Regions from separate parts of the Paenibacillus sp. VTT E-133280 genome, predicted to be linked through region 2. Evidence: predicted binding sites of a transcription regulator. Region 2 holds the regulator's gene; the other holds the start of a gene.

Region 1 (7,585 bases), on a different contig from region 2:
GCAGGATTTGTTCTACTACGGGTTTGCAACCACCACAAGAGCGAGTAGCGCCAGTACATGCTTTGATCTCATCCACAGTAGTAAAACCATGTTCAGTAACAGCATCTACGATCGCTTTTTTAGTTACACCGTTACAGCCGCAGACAATTTCTTCGTCCGCCATAGCTTCTACGGATGTACTCTTCTTTGCTCCGCCACCGCAGCAGCCCGTTCCCATGACTTCTGTATAAATTTCATCGGTCATTATCGCGCTTTGTTTTACTAGCTTTTGCAAATTGGCGGACTCCGTCACATCACCGAACAATACTGCACCGACAATCACATTATTTTTGAGCAGAATTTTCTTATAGGTTCTCTTCCATTCATCTTTGTTTGAGATCACCGTGTGATCAGAGGAATCCAAAAACTCACCCGCTGAAAATACATCCACCCCAGATATTTTAAGCTTCGTGGAGACAATCGAACCTTCATAAGGCTTGGTATTGCTACCACATAAATGTTTAGCTAGAACCATGCCTTGTTCAAATAATGGAGCCACCAGCCCGTAACACATACCGCGATGCTCGGCACATTCGCCGATGGAATAAACATTCTGCATCGAGGTTTGCAAATGATCATCCACCACGATCCCACGATTTACGGAGATTCCGCTTTCTTTTGCCAACGTCACGTTCGGTTTGATTCCAACAGCCATTACCACAAAATCCGCTGTAAGCATACTGCCATCGCTGAAGCGCAATCCACTAACTCTCTGTTCCCCGGTCAATTCCACCGTTTGTTTGCCCATAGCAAATTTCACACCTTGACGCTCCAGCTCAGCTTGAAGCATCGAGGAGGCATTCCGATCAAGCTGACGCTCCATCAGATCTTCCATCAAATGAACTACGGTAACGTCCATGCCTAGGTTCACAAGACCTTTTGCCGCTTCCAGCCCAAGTAACCCCCCGCCGATAACAGCTGCTTTGCTGTATTGCTTGGCCGCTGACAGCATCGCATCACAGTCTGAAATATCCCGGAATCCTACAACGCCCTCTTTATCACTGCCAGTTACAGGTAGAATAAACGAATTCGAACCTGTCGCAATAATTACCTTGTCATAGGGGACTATCTTCCCGTTATCCGTAACCACTTGCTTCGAGCCTTCATCAATTCGTGTCACCGTTGTTCCCGTGTGTAGAGTTATATTATTGTCTTCATACCAATTCCAGTCGTTTAGGATGATATCATTAAGGGTCTTACTTCCTTCAAGAACATAAGACAACATGATCCGATTGTAATTGGGATGAGGTTCACTTCCAAAAACCGTAATGTCATAAGCTCCACCCAGCTTCAATATCTGCTCAATCGTACCTATGCCTGCCATACCGTTGCCGACTAATACTAGTTTTTCTCTTATCGTTGTCATGGTTAGGTGCCTCCTCAAGCTTATGAATACCTGATCAATCTCTCTTCTACATATTGGAATTATACGTTTCAAATTCAAGTCATCATTGTGATTGCAGTCACTTTAATTGTGAATATTTTCACACTTTAGTGTGCTGATAATTGTTAGATATCTTTTCCACATAAAAAGCCAGATTAACGATTCTGAACAACCGTTAATCTGGCTTAATGTACGATTTTTAGCGTAAAGTCAATAAAATCTCCAATTCATCTTGAGCCCTGAGCTTCATATCCATTCCATCATCGAGTAGTTGTTTTCCGTTCACCTTCAGCTTCCATTCTTCATTACTTAGAGGGGTATAATCATTGACGGAAAGCACCTTTTTATTATCATCCGCCAATTGTACCCTACTACAGCTTTTGAGCAAATCTCTTACGGTTAAATCTTCTTTAAATAACATAATATACGTATGATGCAGGTCTACTTCTACACTTCCACCGTTCAAGGTCAGCCTTACTGTTTGAAGTGGTGCTTGATGATCCTTCGACTTCGCGGTGAAGACTAGCTGTGAATCATACCCTACAGTATTATTCCAATCCGCATTCCCAATGATTTGACCGCCCATCTGAAGCTCCCAAACCAATCCCGACTCTAGCGAAAAATCCTTTACCGAAAGAATGCTTGAGTTATCCTCAGCAAATGTGGCAATATTACTACCTTTCAGGAGCTCCATGAGCGATATTCCATTTCTATAACTCCCGCTAAGTAACCTGTCCGATGGTTTAGTAAGCAGTTCATTATCTCCAACCCTTATCGATATTGTCGGTCCCTCTAATCCTGCCGCACCATTATTAGCATTACTATTGCCGTCATTGTTAGTAGAGCATCCACCTATTGTGAATCCGATGACTAAACCTAGCATCAATTTCCACAAAGATCGTATGGGCATCCTGACACCGCCTTGTCCCGCCTAATGACCATATAGCGTCTCAGGCTTGTAAAGTTATGTATACTGTCTTTTTAAGGATAACTTAAACAAGCCATGTTCTCAAATAAAAAAGCCCCCTAAGGGACTCTTTAGAACACTATTCATCTTCACTGAAACCTAGGGAACAATATATTATTCTCCAAATGTACGTGTTCAAAAGTCATACTCTCCAGCTCTTCCAGCCGGGCATATGTCAATCGATAGGTCGTGCAAGCATGCGCCGGTGGAGTGAAATCATCTGTAACACTACGTATTTTTCTCAAAATATCGCCCGCACCATCATGCTCACTCTCCAGCTCAGACAATGACTCACGAAGCGATGTCAGGCCTTCTTCACTAGGATTAGCAGCGTATGTCAACAGCTTAGGAAACTCATCTTCTTCTTCTTTAGCCGTATGCTCAAGTAAGTCTTCCTTAAGTGTGTTGAACAAGTTATATAATTCCACCAAATGGGGAGAATCCCCACCATGCACTCGATACACCTTAGTTACATTTTGGCTAATGAGGGGTAGCTCTTCACGAAGATAACGATGGTGTTTGTTAATAATATGGGCAATTAACTCTTCTGAGGATGCAGTATTCCAAGCGATTTCCTCTTGGGGTACTGGATACTCTTGGAACAGCTTGTTTAGATCACCGATGATTATCTCGTGATCCAGACCACGCTCAGCTGCTGCTTCAGCAAGTGGTTTAGCTCCACCGCAACAAAAATCAATCCGTTTTGCTTTAAAATAATCTGCCGCTTTAGGGAATTGCAATACAATATCCCTCACCAGTGCATCTGGGGTAAACCCAGCCTGTACCGATTCTGCTTGTTTCGAATCCGAAATACTATCATTAAGTTGTTTAGTTTCCATTATAGCTCCTCCTTGGGTTATGGGATTAGGTTCTGAATAAATCTTATCCACTTCTTCACCTTAACCCTGAAAGGAACTTTGACTTGTGATTGTACGCACGGAAATTGTATCTTATTTTTGAACGAGATTGGAGAATGTACATACATAGTAAGCGCAAAAAAGCACCTTTGCCTACAAAGGTGCTTTTTCAACTCACTTTATTGCACATAAGCCTGCATATACGTCCGCTGTCCCTTTGAATCCTTCAAATAAGGTCCCAATCCAGCAAAACGGGAGTGATCCATATAAACACCGGTCATCCATCTGCCTTCCGTCAAGCCACCATTCCATTTGAGGACAAGATCTGGTGCGGAAATCCATTCCTGAAAGACTCGTATATTCTGATCTTTGTATTCTTTACATGGCTTAGACCGCTCAATAAGGTGGAACTCATTCAGATAAGTTGGAACGAAATAAGAGGATATCGTATGCAAATCATCATCGTCAAAAAAAGGCTCATCGCCTAAAAAGGGTTTGAATAATACGATATTCTCGTACATGGACCAAATTAAGGCTTGAAGTACCATACTCTGGCGAATGCCGTTATGAAACTTATATTGTCGCCCATGATTCGCCGCATTCACATCTTGTGGAGGTTCCGTGGACTCCAGACAGTGCCGTTCACAACCAATACACTTCCAGCCGGTCGGACTTTGAATCCATTTTTGAAAAATAGTCCCACTATCATTGTTTCCTTTGTAGAGTGAAGAGATAATACTGTAAGGCACGCCAATCCACGCATCCCATAAGGAATCAGGAAGATGGCTATGCAGCATGAACAACGTCTTGTCATAGATGAGCTGTACTTTGATAGAAGCATTCTCTAGCTCAGCAACATCCTTTTTTCCATACGTTATTTCCCGGGAAAATAGGGTCGTCTTCGTCTTCATCTCCCTCGCCTCCTAACAGTTTTGCTATGCCTGTACTCCAGCTGAGTAGATTTGAGCAAAAACCAATACGCGAGCGCTTCCATTCAAGGATCATACAATGTTTTTCTATTATATTACAATTATTTTTAAACTGTGCAAGTTTTTTTCAAGCATAAAGGATTGGAACACAACTGTCACTGTCTAATATTTAGAAATTGAAAAGCCCCTTTTCCACCATTTCGGAAAAAGGGCCACAACATTACTGTGAATTTTAGTCAACCCAGCTCTCAGCCCAAGACTGAATCTGCTGCATAACAGGCTGCAACGCACGGCCTTTGTCTGTTAATTCGTACTCAATACGTACGGGTGTTTCTGGGTATACATGCCTAACCAGGATACCCTCACCTTCCAAATCCTTCATCCGCTCGGACAGCATCTTATCGCTCATTGAAGGAATGAGGCCGGAGATATCTTTAAACCGCTTCGGTCCACTCATCAATGTCTGAATAATAAGTCCATTCCAACGTTTGCCTAAGAAAGAGAAGGCTGTTTCAAATCTGGGACACATCGCAAATTGATGTTCTTCCATTGTTCTCACCTCTCACTTGCGAAACTTACTATTAGTTAGTATATATAATATTAACACATTTTAACCATGATGAACATCGTTTACCGAAAAAAGTTCATCTGACTCTATTATTATATCCCCAATGTCAATCCCCCACAGGTCCTTTAGATCCCCTTTGAGCAATCGCTTCAGTTACGATTTGTGCCAAGTCATCATTTCCAAAAAGTGAAAGTACACCCAGAACGGTGTCATCAGAAATGTCTCCCGCTTCCTCTGCGGAAACCGTGAGGGCAAGTGCCTGACGCAAGGCTTCATTCCCTTCCTGCTGCGGATAAGCCTGCAAGTATAGCGCATGTGGATCAAGTCCATTATTCACACACCACTGAGCGAATACAAGAATCATCATCTCTTCTTCGCGCTTATAGCTTTCGATGATCTGTTCCTCCACTAATTTACGGTTATCCTCCATATATTCTTCTCCTTTCTCAGAGACCTCATTCAGCAAGCTGTGCCGCCAGCATATGACTAGGCAGTACCGCTGAAGCAGCAATGCTGCATAGCTCCGGTGTATTTATGTTGCAAAGAAAATTATTCACCACTCCACTAAAACCTCTTCTATCCAGTACAGTATCCCAGCTTCCAAAGCCTTGAATATGCGGTAAGGTATCTTTTTCAAAAAGAATGGCCTTGTCTAGATCCACTACTTCCACCGATCTACCATTTCCGTGCAGCTCAAGCTTCTCCAAATCCACACCGGCTTCACGAACCATACTGTACATCCCTACTGCACTATGTTTCCAGGCTAGCATTCCAGATGCCTGTAGCAGACGACCATCTCCACTAGATTGAAGATGACTACGAAGCAGTTCATACTGATCTCCACATAACCACAACAGCAAATCAAGCATATGGATAAGATCATCATGCACGGTTTCGCGGCTGGTGCTTGTCTGTAGCTTCGTTCGATGTTTAATCGCACTGCAGTGGCTAATTCCACCGACTTCCTCCAGCCATTGCTTGGCGGTGACATACATAGGGGCAAACCGGCGGTTAAAGCCCACTCCCAGCAAAAGCCCTTTATCTTGTGCTAGCTCTGCCATCCTTCTGGACTCTTCAAGATCATAAGAAAGTGGTTTATCTACATATACCGAAATCCCACGTCCGAGACATTTTGTTACTATATCATAATGAGTAGTTGTTGGGCTATGTACAAATACTGCATCCAGATCCCAAGATAACAGCTCTTCCAGATTCGTCGTCCCTTTAGGAAAACGATAGGTATGAACAGCCTGCTCCACCGTTGTCGATGAATGGCTGAGAACACCAACTACCTCGGCATAATCATGCTGAGAGAGCAATGGCAAATATACTTTACGGGCGATATTGCCGATTCCTATTATGGCGACTCTTTTACGTTCAGGTACAATCACTGATCCATCCCCCTCTAACATTTCAATATCTCGATCTTTTCTCTTTGTTCTCTACAAATGCTATTATACCTGCTTCTCATTCTCTGACAATTGATCTTTGCTTCAATATTTACTTCATATCCCGTATGATGAGATGAATGAGTGGAAGAAGGGGCATATTATCTATGAAGAAATGGTTCTCGATTGTTCTTTATGTTTCGGGTACAATCCTTGCGTTTATCTACAGATATGACATCCTAAGCTGGATGAAAGAGGATCATAATCTTTTCAGTTCCATAGGGATTGCAACTTTACTGGCCTTGTTTCCAGTTGTCCCTTATAAAGCTGTCATCGGATTCTTCGGTTATGCATACGGAAGTTTAGTAGGAGCCTTGATTTGCTGGCTAGCTACTAATTTGGCTGCCGCAATCCTGTTTGGAATTGTGAAGTACTTATTTCAAAGCCAAGCTAGAGCTTATTTAGCCTCCATTCCCGCACTCGAAAAGTTCACAGTAGGCATTGAGCGGCGACCTTTCGCTTCGATTGTCCTAGCACGACTCGTGCCAATCATTCCCCAAACAGCGGTTAACATCTACGCTGGAGCTGCTGGACTGCCTTTTTGGAGCTATATTGCAGCTTCCGGCATTGGAAAAATACCAGGGATTGCATTATACGCTTTCCTCGGGGATCATCTGTTCCAGGACCCTGTAAGTGCGATTATTGCCATCATCGCCTATGCCGCTGTGCTAATTATTACCGGACTGAGCTTGCGTCCGCGCGCTCAAGAAGCGAAGAATAACAGATAGCGAAAGAACTTATCGGTTACAAACTGGCAGGCAGTTAGTATTTGCTTTATAATTAAATTGTGATCTATTTAATTGCATTATGTGAATGGAGGGATATCAATGAGTGAACATCAGACTAACCATATAAATACCAAGACGGAAAAAGCAACCTTTGCAGGTGGATGCTTCTGGTGCATGGTCTCGCCGTTCGAAGAATTGCCAGGAATCATTAGTGTCGTCTCTGGCTATACCGGCGGACATACAGTGAACCCAACCTATGAAGAGGTTTGTTCTGAAACGACAGGACATGTTGAAGCTGTACAAATTACGTTTAACCCAGATATTTTCCCTTATAGCAAGTTACTTGAGCTGTTCTGGCAGCAAATTGACCCTACCGATGCAGGTGGACAATTCCATGATCGCGGGACTTCTTACGGTACAGCAATCTTTACCCATTCGGAGGAACAAAAAGAACAAGCAGAAGCTTCCAAGGCAGCTCTTCAAGCAAGCGGTCGGTTCTCAAGTCCTATCGTAACCCCGATTCTCCCGGCATCCACCTTCTATCCAGCCGAAGAATATCATCAAGGCTACCATCATAAGAATCCAGGCCACTACAAACGTTATCGCAAAGGTTCTGGACGAGAGGATTTTATAGAAACCCACTGGACACATAAAGAGGACAAACA
Region 2 (7,585 bases):
GCGGAACGCGAAGGAGTCGATATTGTATTTATCCCCAGTGTGGAAGAAATGTATCCGCAGCCTACCCGGACTACAGTCTCGGTATCTGAGCTTACCACTCGACTCTGTGGGGCATCACGTCCAGGACATTTTAATGGAGTAACGACAGTCGTTAATAAACTATTCAATATTGTACAGCCTGATTATGCCTTCTTCGGACTAAAGGATGCTCAGCAAGTAGCAGTGCTCCGCCGAATGGTGTCTGATCTAAATATGAATGTTGAAATTGTTCCTTGCCCTATCGTTCGTGAAGGAGATGGACTTGCACTTAGCTCACGTAACGTATTCCTATCTCCGGAGGAACGTAGCCAGGCTCTGGTGTTATCTCGTTCCCTGCGTGAAGCGCGTGAGGCCATCGAAGAAGGAAAGGTAAGAACTATAGCTGAAGTTCGGGATTTGTTGACATCCGTTATTTCTTGCTCACCTTTGGCGGTTATTGATTATGCGGAAATCCTGACCTTTCCTAATCTGGAAGGCTTGCGGAACGAAGTTGTATTAACGGATGTAGATGGGGAAATGATTATAGCGCTTGCCGTGAAGTTTGGCAGAACGCGCTTAATTGACAATAATGTATTTATTCCAAAGGAGGTTGCCGCTCTTGTTTAGACATATGATGAAGTCCAAAATTCACCGCGCGACGGTGACAGAAGCGAATTTGAATTATGTAGGAAGTATTACCATTGATGAAAACTTAATGGAAGCGGCAGATATTCTTGAGAATGAAAAAGTGCAGATCGTCGATAACAATAATGGTTCCCGGTTAGAAACTTATGTTATTCCTGGGCCTCGCGGCAGTGGTGTGATCTGTCTGAATGGTGCAGCTGCTCGTCTGGTTCAGCCGGGAGATACAGTAATTATCATTTCGTATGCGATGCTGTCCTCAGAAGAATTGGAGTCGCATAAGCCAACAGTGGTATTCGTGGATGAGAACAACAAACCCGTGAAGCTGGCCGATCACGAACTGCATGCTACAATCGCTTAAAGGATGGACTTACGCCATGTAATGAATGGCAGGGATGAAAGACCCCGATCTCGCAGAAAATGAAGTCAGGCAAGCTGAACTGATTTCATCTTCAGTAAGGGGGGATAGCCCATGTTTCAACATATGTTTGCTGAAATGAACAAGGTGCTTCAGGAGATCGTTACAGATTACCCTACAGCGGAGGGTGCCCGCCGGAATGAGCTTTTATGCAATTATAATATGCTGCATCGACTTAGCGATAAAGTCATGGATGAATGGCTGGCCTTTGCAGAGAAGCTAAGCCACTTTCGTGAAAGTGTAGATTTTACGACTGTGGTCGAAGAGGAAGTGCCAGAGCAGGAAGCACCCGAGCTGTGCATGGATACTTTTGTCAGAGGTCAGGGGTATTATAAGCTCTTGATGTATGGAAAATGTATTGAGCAGTTTAAGGAAGTTATTGTGCAATATCCGGATAGCCTGGCTGCTCGATTATATTTAGCCATCTCTTACCTGCAAGAAGGGGAAGGGGAGGCTGCTTGGAGTCATCTGAACCATATGCTCGGTTTGATAAGGGAAACCAAGCTCAAAGCCATGGTGTATAATGCTTTAGGCTGTATCCGGGCCTCACAGGAACGTTTCAATGAAGCGCAGGAGCTGTTTGGCCTTTCTTTGCAACTTGACCCGGCTCTTCCTGAACCGACTGTGAATTTGGAGGTTTGCCGCCGCAGAGGAGGTAAGCTTCATTTCGGAAATCAGCTTGTTTCATTATTGTAAATTATTACGTTTACGGTTTATTATTCCGCATTTTCATTCAAGCGATGCATCCCCTGAACCAGTGGTGTGCATCGCCTTTTTTCGCAACTTCTGTTATGCTGATTAAGAGTCTCAATTGAAAGGGAATAGAATTATAATGAAATTTGCCGTGCTTGATTTTGAAACAACGGGAACCCAATCCGTGGGTGAAATCATCCAGGTTGGCCTTGCAATTATAGAAGAAGACCGGTCCATCTCCCGGGTATATGGTTCCTACGTCAAGCCCGGAACGCCGATACCTCCTTTTATAACTGGTCTAACGGGGATTACCGACGATGATGTAAAGGATGCACCTGAGCTGGATGAGATGATGATGGAGCTTGTTCCACTCTTGGATGATGTTGTGCTTGTAGGGCATAATGTCGCATTCGACTTCCATTTTTTGCAAAATGCTTTAGACCGATGTGGGTATTTACCATTTCAAGGACGGATTTTAGATACGATTGATTTTCTGAAAATCTGCTTTCCTTCCCTCACATCCTATCAACTAGGATCAGTTAGTGCACATTTTGGTGTGACGCATGAGCGTCCGCATCAGGCAGACAGTGATGCACTCGCAACTGCTCTTGTATTGCTGAAATGTCTGGAGGAGCTCTACGATTTGCCTTTGCTGACGATCCAGAGACTCTGTGAGCTGTTTACGGAAGAGGATAGTGATCTTGGTTGGTATTTCGATGGTCTGCTGCGTGAACGGGAAGCGGAGACGCTTCAGCCCGAAGGTGATCTGACTTTTTATCGTCAATTAGCGCTTGCTGTAGGAGACTGGAACGAATTAGCTCCACCTCGAGACGAGCATGCTGAGAATCCGCTACAGAATTTATCTTTTACAGATTATATGGATGAAGTAACGAAACGACTTAAAGAAACTTTGCCGCAGTATGAAAGCCGAGAAGCTCAGGATATTATGATCAATGAGGTGATGACGGCACTTGCCGAAGACAAACATCTATTGATCGAAGCAGGGACAGGAACCGGCAAATCACTTGGTTATTTGTTGCCTGCCATATACCAAAGCGTTCGCACGAATGAAAAAGTTATGGTCAGCACTCATACTATTAATCTGCAGGATCAATTGCGTGAGCGGGATATTCCTTTATTAACACAGGTAGTTCCATTTCCATTTAAAGCTGCAATTTTTAAGGGCAGAGGGCATTATTTGTGTCTTCGTAAGTTCGAACATAAAATTAATAAAAAAGACTTTGTCAGTCCGAGGGAAGATGCGCTTACTGCGGCTCAGATGATCGTTTGGCTGACGCAAAGCGAATCAGGAGATGACGAAGAGCTCAACTTAAGCGGTCGTGGAGGAGATTTCTGGGAGACGGTGGCTAGCGATACCGATTCTTGTCTGGGGCGCTCCTGTCCTTGGTTCCGTAAGTGTTATTACCATCGGGCAAAGCATGAAGCTGGTATTGCAGACGTAGTCATTACGAACCACTCTAAGCTTTTCGCAGATGTTAAGGCTGGGCACCAGCTACTTCCGGCTTATGAACATCTTGTAATTGATGAGGCCCATCATCTGGAGGACGTGGCTGGCAAGCATTTAGGCATGCATATGAAGCATTTCACGGTGGCACATACACTATCGCGTCTTTATAAGGATAGTCGAAATGGCCAACTTCCTACGCTTCGCCAAATGCTTCAGTCATCAGGCAGTGAGGAAGCTTCTGAATGGAGCGGAGTGATCGATAGAATCTATCCGGACCTGCTTACCATAAAAGAAACCTGGGATCTGCTTAGTGATAAACTATTCAGCCTCTTGCCGGAACGCAGCGATGCAGCAGCGGGAGAAGCTGGCCAGTTAGTCATGCGGCTACTTCCTACCCGTAAACCGAAAGATTGGGATGAATTGGTTGCTTTAGAGAATACTATGAATCTGACATTAAGCGAAATTATCCGTAAAGGTGATAAAATGCTTAATGAAATGCGAGATCAAGAAGGTCAATCTTCCTCAGATAGTCTAGTTACCGATATTAGCGGCTTATTTAAGGATTTAGCTTCAATACGTGAGCAAGTACGGTTTTTTATGGGATTAAACGATGAGAATGTAGTATATTGGCTGGAGGCGAATGGAAATTATCGCAGTAAATCGCTACAGCTGTATGCCGTTCCTGTTGATGTCAGTACTCAGCTTAAGGAGCTGTTTTTCGACAAGAAGAAAAGTATCGTGCTAACTTCGGCGACACTCTCTGTTGATAAATCGTTCCAGTTTATGATTGATAATCTCGGACTTAATGAAGCTGCGGAAGAGGGGCGTCTGATGACATCACTCCTGCCTTCTCCTTTTAAGTATCGGGAGCAGGCGCTGTTAGTTATTCCACGGGATTTCCCTAGTGTGAAGGGCAGTGTGGGCGATGCCCGATTTGTTGATACACTCGTACAATCACTAGCAGAAGCAGCGACTACAACACGCGGGCGGATGCTTGTCCTGTTTACTTCTTACAAGATGCTACGCCAGGTTTACGATCCTTTGAAAGAGGCTCTAGCCTCACAAGAGATCACGGTGCTGGGTCAAGGCGTGGAGGGGGGCAGCCGTAGCAAGCTGATCCGCCGTTTTCAGGACAGTGCAGCCTCTGTACTGTTAGGAACAAGCAGTTTTTGGGAGGGTGTTGATATTCCGGGTGAAGCATTAACATGCTTGGCCATCGTGAGGCTCCCGTTTCAACCGCCAAACCATCCCCTAGCGGAAGCGAAGTCTGAGTTATTACAAGCCCAGAAAAAGAATCCGTTCATGAAGTTGTCTGTTCCTCAGGCGGTTATTCGCTTTAAGCAAGGATTTGGAAGGCTGGTGCGGACAGCGCAAGATCGGGGTATTGTTATTGTGTATGACACCAGGGTGATCGAATCTCACTATGGGAAATATTTCCTCTATTCGTTGCCTGGCCCAAAAATGGAGCATATGCTTACGGATCAAATGGTTCCTCGTATAGCGGAGTGGTTGGAAGACGGAGGCGTTTCTTAAAAAGAACGTCATCGATCATATTAATCACTCTACAATGAAGGGCGGTATAAGAATACCGCTCTTCATTGAGACGAGGTACACGAATTAGTATAAGGTTAGTAAAGAATATTACTTACATTAGGAGGTAAATTATGAAATCGGAAAAAATATCAGAAGCCGTTGTTCGCAGACTTCCTGTGTACTTACGTTTCCTAAATGATCTACAGAAACGTGAAATATTAACCGTTTCCTCTCAAGAGCTAGGACAGAAACTTGATTTGAATCCCGCTCAAATTCGCAAAGATTTAGCTTATTTTGGAGATTTCGGCAGAAAAGGTATCGGGTATGACGTAACTTATCTTATTGAGAAAATCCGTCATATTCTGAAGCTGGATCAACAACTGAATGTGGCTTTAGTGGGTGCCGGTAACCTTGGACATGCATTATCTAATTATAATGCTTATTTGAAAGATACTATGAAGATTACCGCTATATTTGATTCCTATGCGCCTAAGGTAGGGCGGAAAATCAACTCACTTACCGTTCAACCGATGGAGGAGCTTGGTCAGACGGTTCGTGAGCAAGGTATTCGAATTGGGATAATTACAGTACCTGATTCAGAAGCGCAGAATGTAGCGGATATTCTCATTGAGTCTGGCATTGAGGCGATTTTAAATTTTGCACCAGTGATTCTAAAAACACCATCGAATATCCGGGTTCATGCTGCTGATTTTACAACAGATTTGCAAAGCCTTGCTTATTATTTGAAGGATGGAAAGGAAGAAAGCAGAAATGAAGAGCAATAAAACGATTATCAAGGGCGGGCGTTTTCTTACTCCGGGAACGGATGAGCCGGTTCTTAGTGGATATATGACTATTGAAGATGATTTGATCACTTACATAGGAAAAGAAGAGCCTTTAATAGAAGACGATGTGCAAGTTGTTGATGGCAGTCGTCTGTTGTTTATGCCAGGTCTGGTAAACACGCATGGCCATGCCGCAATGTCATTGCTTCGTGGTTATGGAGATGACTTAGCGCTTCAGGTGTGGCTTCAGGAGAAGATGTGGCCGATGGAAGAGAAGTTCACCGGAGAAGATGTATACTGGGGAACCTCCTTGTCTGTACTTGAAATGCTGAAAGGTGGCACTACAACCTTCCTGGATATGTATGATCATATGGACCGAGTAGCGGAGGTCGTCGAATTATCAGGTATTCGTTCCGTACTAATGAGAGGCGTAATCGGTCTATGTCCAGAAGAAGTACAAAATCAGAAGCTTGCGGAAGCGGTTTCTTTTGCGCGTAACTGGCATGGTAAGGCTGAAGGTAGAATTACGACAATGATCTCGCCACATGCCCCATATACATGCCCACCAGACTTCTTTGTTAAGTTTGTGCAGGCGGCTCATGATTTGAATTTACCGATGCATACCCATATGTCCGAAACGAAACGCGAAGTGGAGCAGAATGTGGTGGATTACGGACTGCGGCCAGTAGCGCATTTAGAGAAGCTTGGAATGTTCACACGTCCGTCTATAATCGCTCATGGTGTTCATTTGAATGATGAAGAGATCGAGATACTGGCTCGTCATGATGTAGGTGTATCCCATAACCCTGGAAGCAATCTTAAGCTGGCTAGTGGAGTTGCTCGAGTTACGGATCTTCTAAAGGCCGGAGTGAAGGTGTCACTGGGTACAGATGGAGCGGCAAGTAATAATAATTTGGATATGTTTGAAGAAATGCGTCTTGCAGCACTCATCCATAAAGGTGTAAGTGGTGATCCTACGGCTGTTCCGGCTCCGGAAGCTCTACGTATGGCTACGGAGTATGGCGCGAAGTCTATCTTTTTAAATGATGTGGGTAGACTCGCTGTAGGTATGAAAGCTGACTTTATTGCTATTGATATAGACCAGCCGCATTTGCTCCCACACACAGATCTGTTGTCTCACGCTGTTTATTCTGCCAGTGCCAAGGATGTTGAGCATGTATGGGTGAATGGTAAACAGGTTGTTAAACATGGACAATGTGTAACGCTAGATGAGGAAGCCATCCGTCGTAAGGCGCAAGAAGCCTTTGATGGACTGCTTAAACGATAGTCTAAGATCATAACAAATAACTGAAAGGCTGTGACTTTCTGCTATTGCAAAGTTACAGCCTTTTGTGTTTCTGATCATTAGATCATTGAACGAGATATGAAACTTTGGATAAACACACGGGTGTGTTATATAATCAAAAAAGATATATTACTAGAAAGGGAGCTGTACCTTGAAGAAAAGGAAAAAATGGATCCTCCTGGGGTCAGTTCTGATTCTGCTCCTTCTGTTCGGACTCATCCAGTTCTATGCTTATATTATGAAAGATCAATGGAACGAGCGAGATATCGCTAAGGATGTCGCCAAAACCAGCGCGGGTCTAACAGAGGTAACTAAAGCACAGAAATCCGTGTGGGATGAAAATGCAGTCTACTGGGTCTTAACAGGGAAGAATGAATCCGGGACCGAGTTGATGGTTTGGGTACGCTTTACTGTAGATGGGAAGTTTGCCGAAGGCGCCGACGCAGTATTCGCCGAGGAACTAAGTAAAGGGACCTCTGAAGAAAAAATGCGTAGTCTTATAAAAGCCGATCTCCCGGATATTAGCATTGAACGGTTGTTACCGGGGGTGTATAACGGAGAGTATGCTTGGCAGCTTTTTTATAAACAAAGCGGTCGGTATTATTATCAATTTTATCGGTTCTCAGATGGGGCTCGAATGGGTGAAGGATACAGTTTACCTAGCCGCTAAGTTAAACAAAATTACTTTAGGAGAAACAAGCGGACTATTTATGGTTCGCTTG

What was found. Region 2 encodes Rex, which represses fermentation and respiration genes when NADH is low (regulators of the CRP and FNR family bind a similar motif). Its sites were predicted from a motif close to TTGTGAAATATTTCACAA; they were not measured.
Region 1: the regulator Rex is predicted to act here: its motif matches at 1,512-1,529, upstream of nirB (nitrite reductase large subunit NirB).

The regions. Positions count from the first base shown of each region.
Region 1 covers NZ_NFUX01000071.1:29,165-36,749, forward strand. Annotated here, with positions in the region: gene nirB (nitrite reductase large subunit NirB) at 1-1,405, opposite strand, end outside; gene CA600_RS24925 (hypothetical protein) at 1,623-2,333, opposite strand; gene ric (iron-sulfur cluster repair di-iron protein) at 2,480-3,229, opposite strand; gene CA600_RS24935 (hypothetical protein) at 3,427-4,158, opposite strand; gene CA600_RS24940 (winged helix-turn-helix transcriptional regulator) at 4,409-4,726, opposite strand; gene CA600_RS24945 (hypothetical protein) at 4,851-5,174, opposite strand; gene CA600_RS24950 (Gfo/Idh/MocA family protein) at 5,200-6,135, opposite strand; gene CA600_RS24955 (TVP38/TMEM64 family protein) at 6,300-6,920, shown strand; gene msrA (peptide-methionine (S)-S-oxide reductase MsrA) at 7,020-7,585, shown strand, end outside.
Region 2 covers NZ_NFUX01000052.1:2,843-10,427, forward strand. Annotated here, with positions in the region: gene panC (pantoate--beta-alanine ligase) at 1-645, shown strand, start outside; gene panD (aspartate 1-decarboxylase) at 638-1,021, shown strand; gene CA600_RS20800 (tetratricopeptide repeat protein) at 1,133-1,774, shown strand; gene dinG (ATP-dependent DNA helicase DinG) at 1,911-4,772, shown strand; gene CA600_RS20810 (redox-sensing transcriptional repressor Rex) at 4,904-5,557, shown strand; gene CA600_RS20815 (amidohydrolase) at 5,544-6,845, shown strand; gene CA600_RS20820 (cell wall elongation regulator TseB-like domain-containing protein) at 7,015-7,533, shown strand.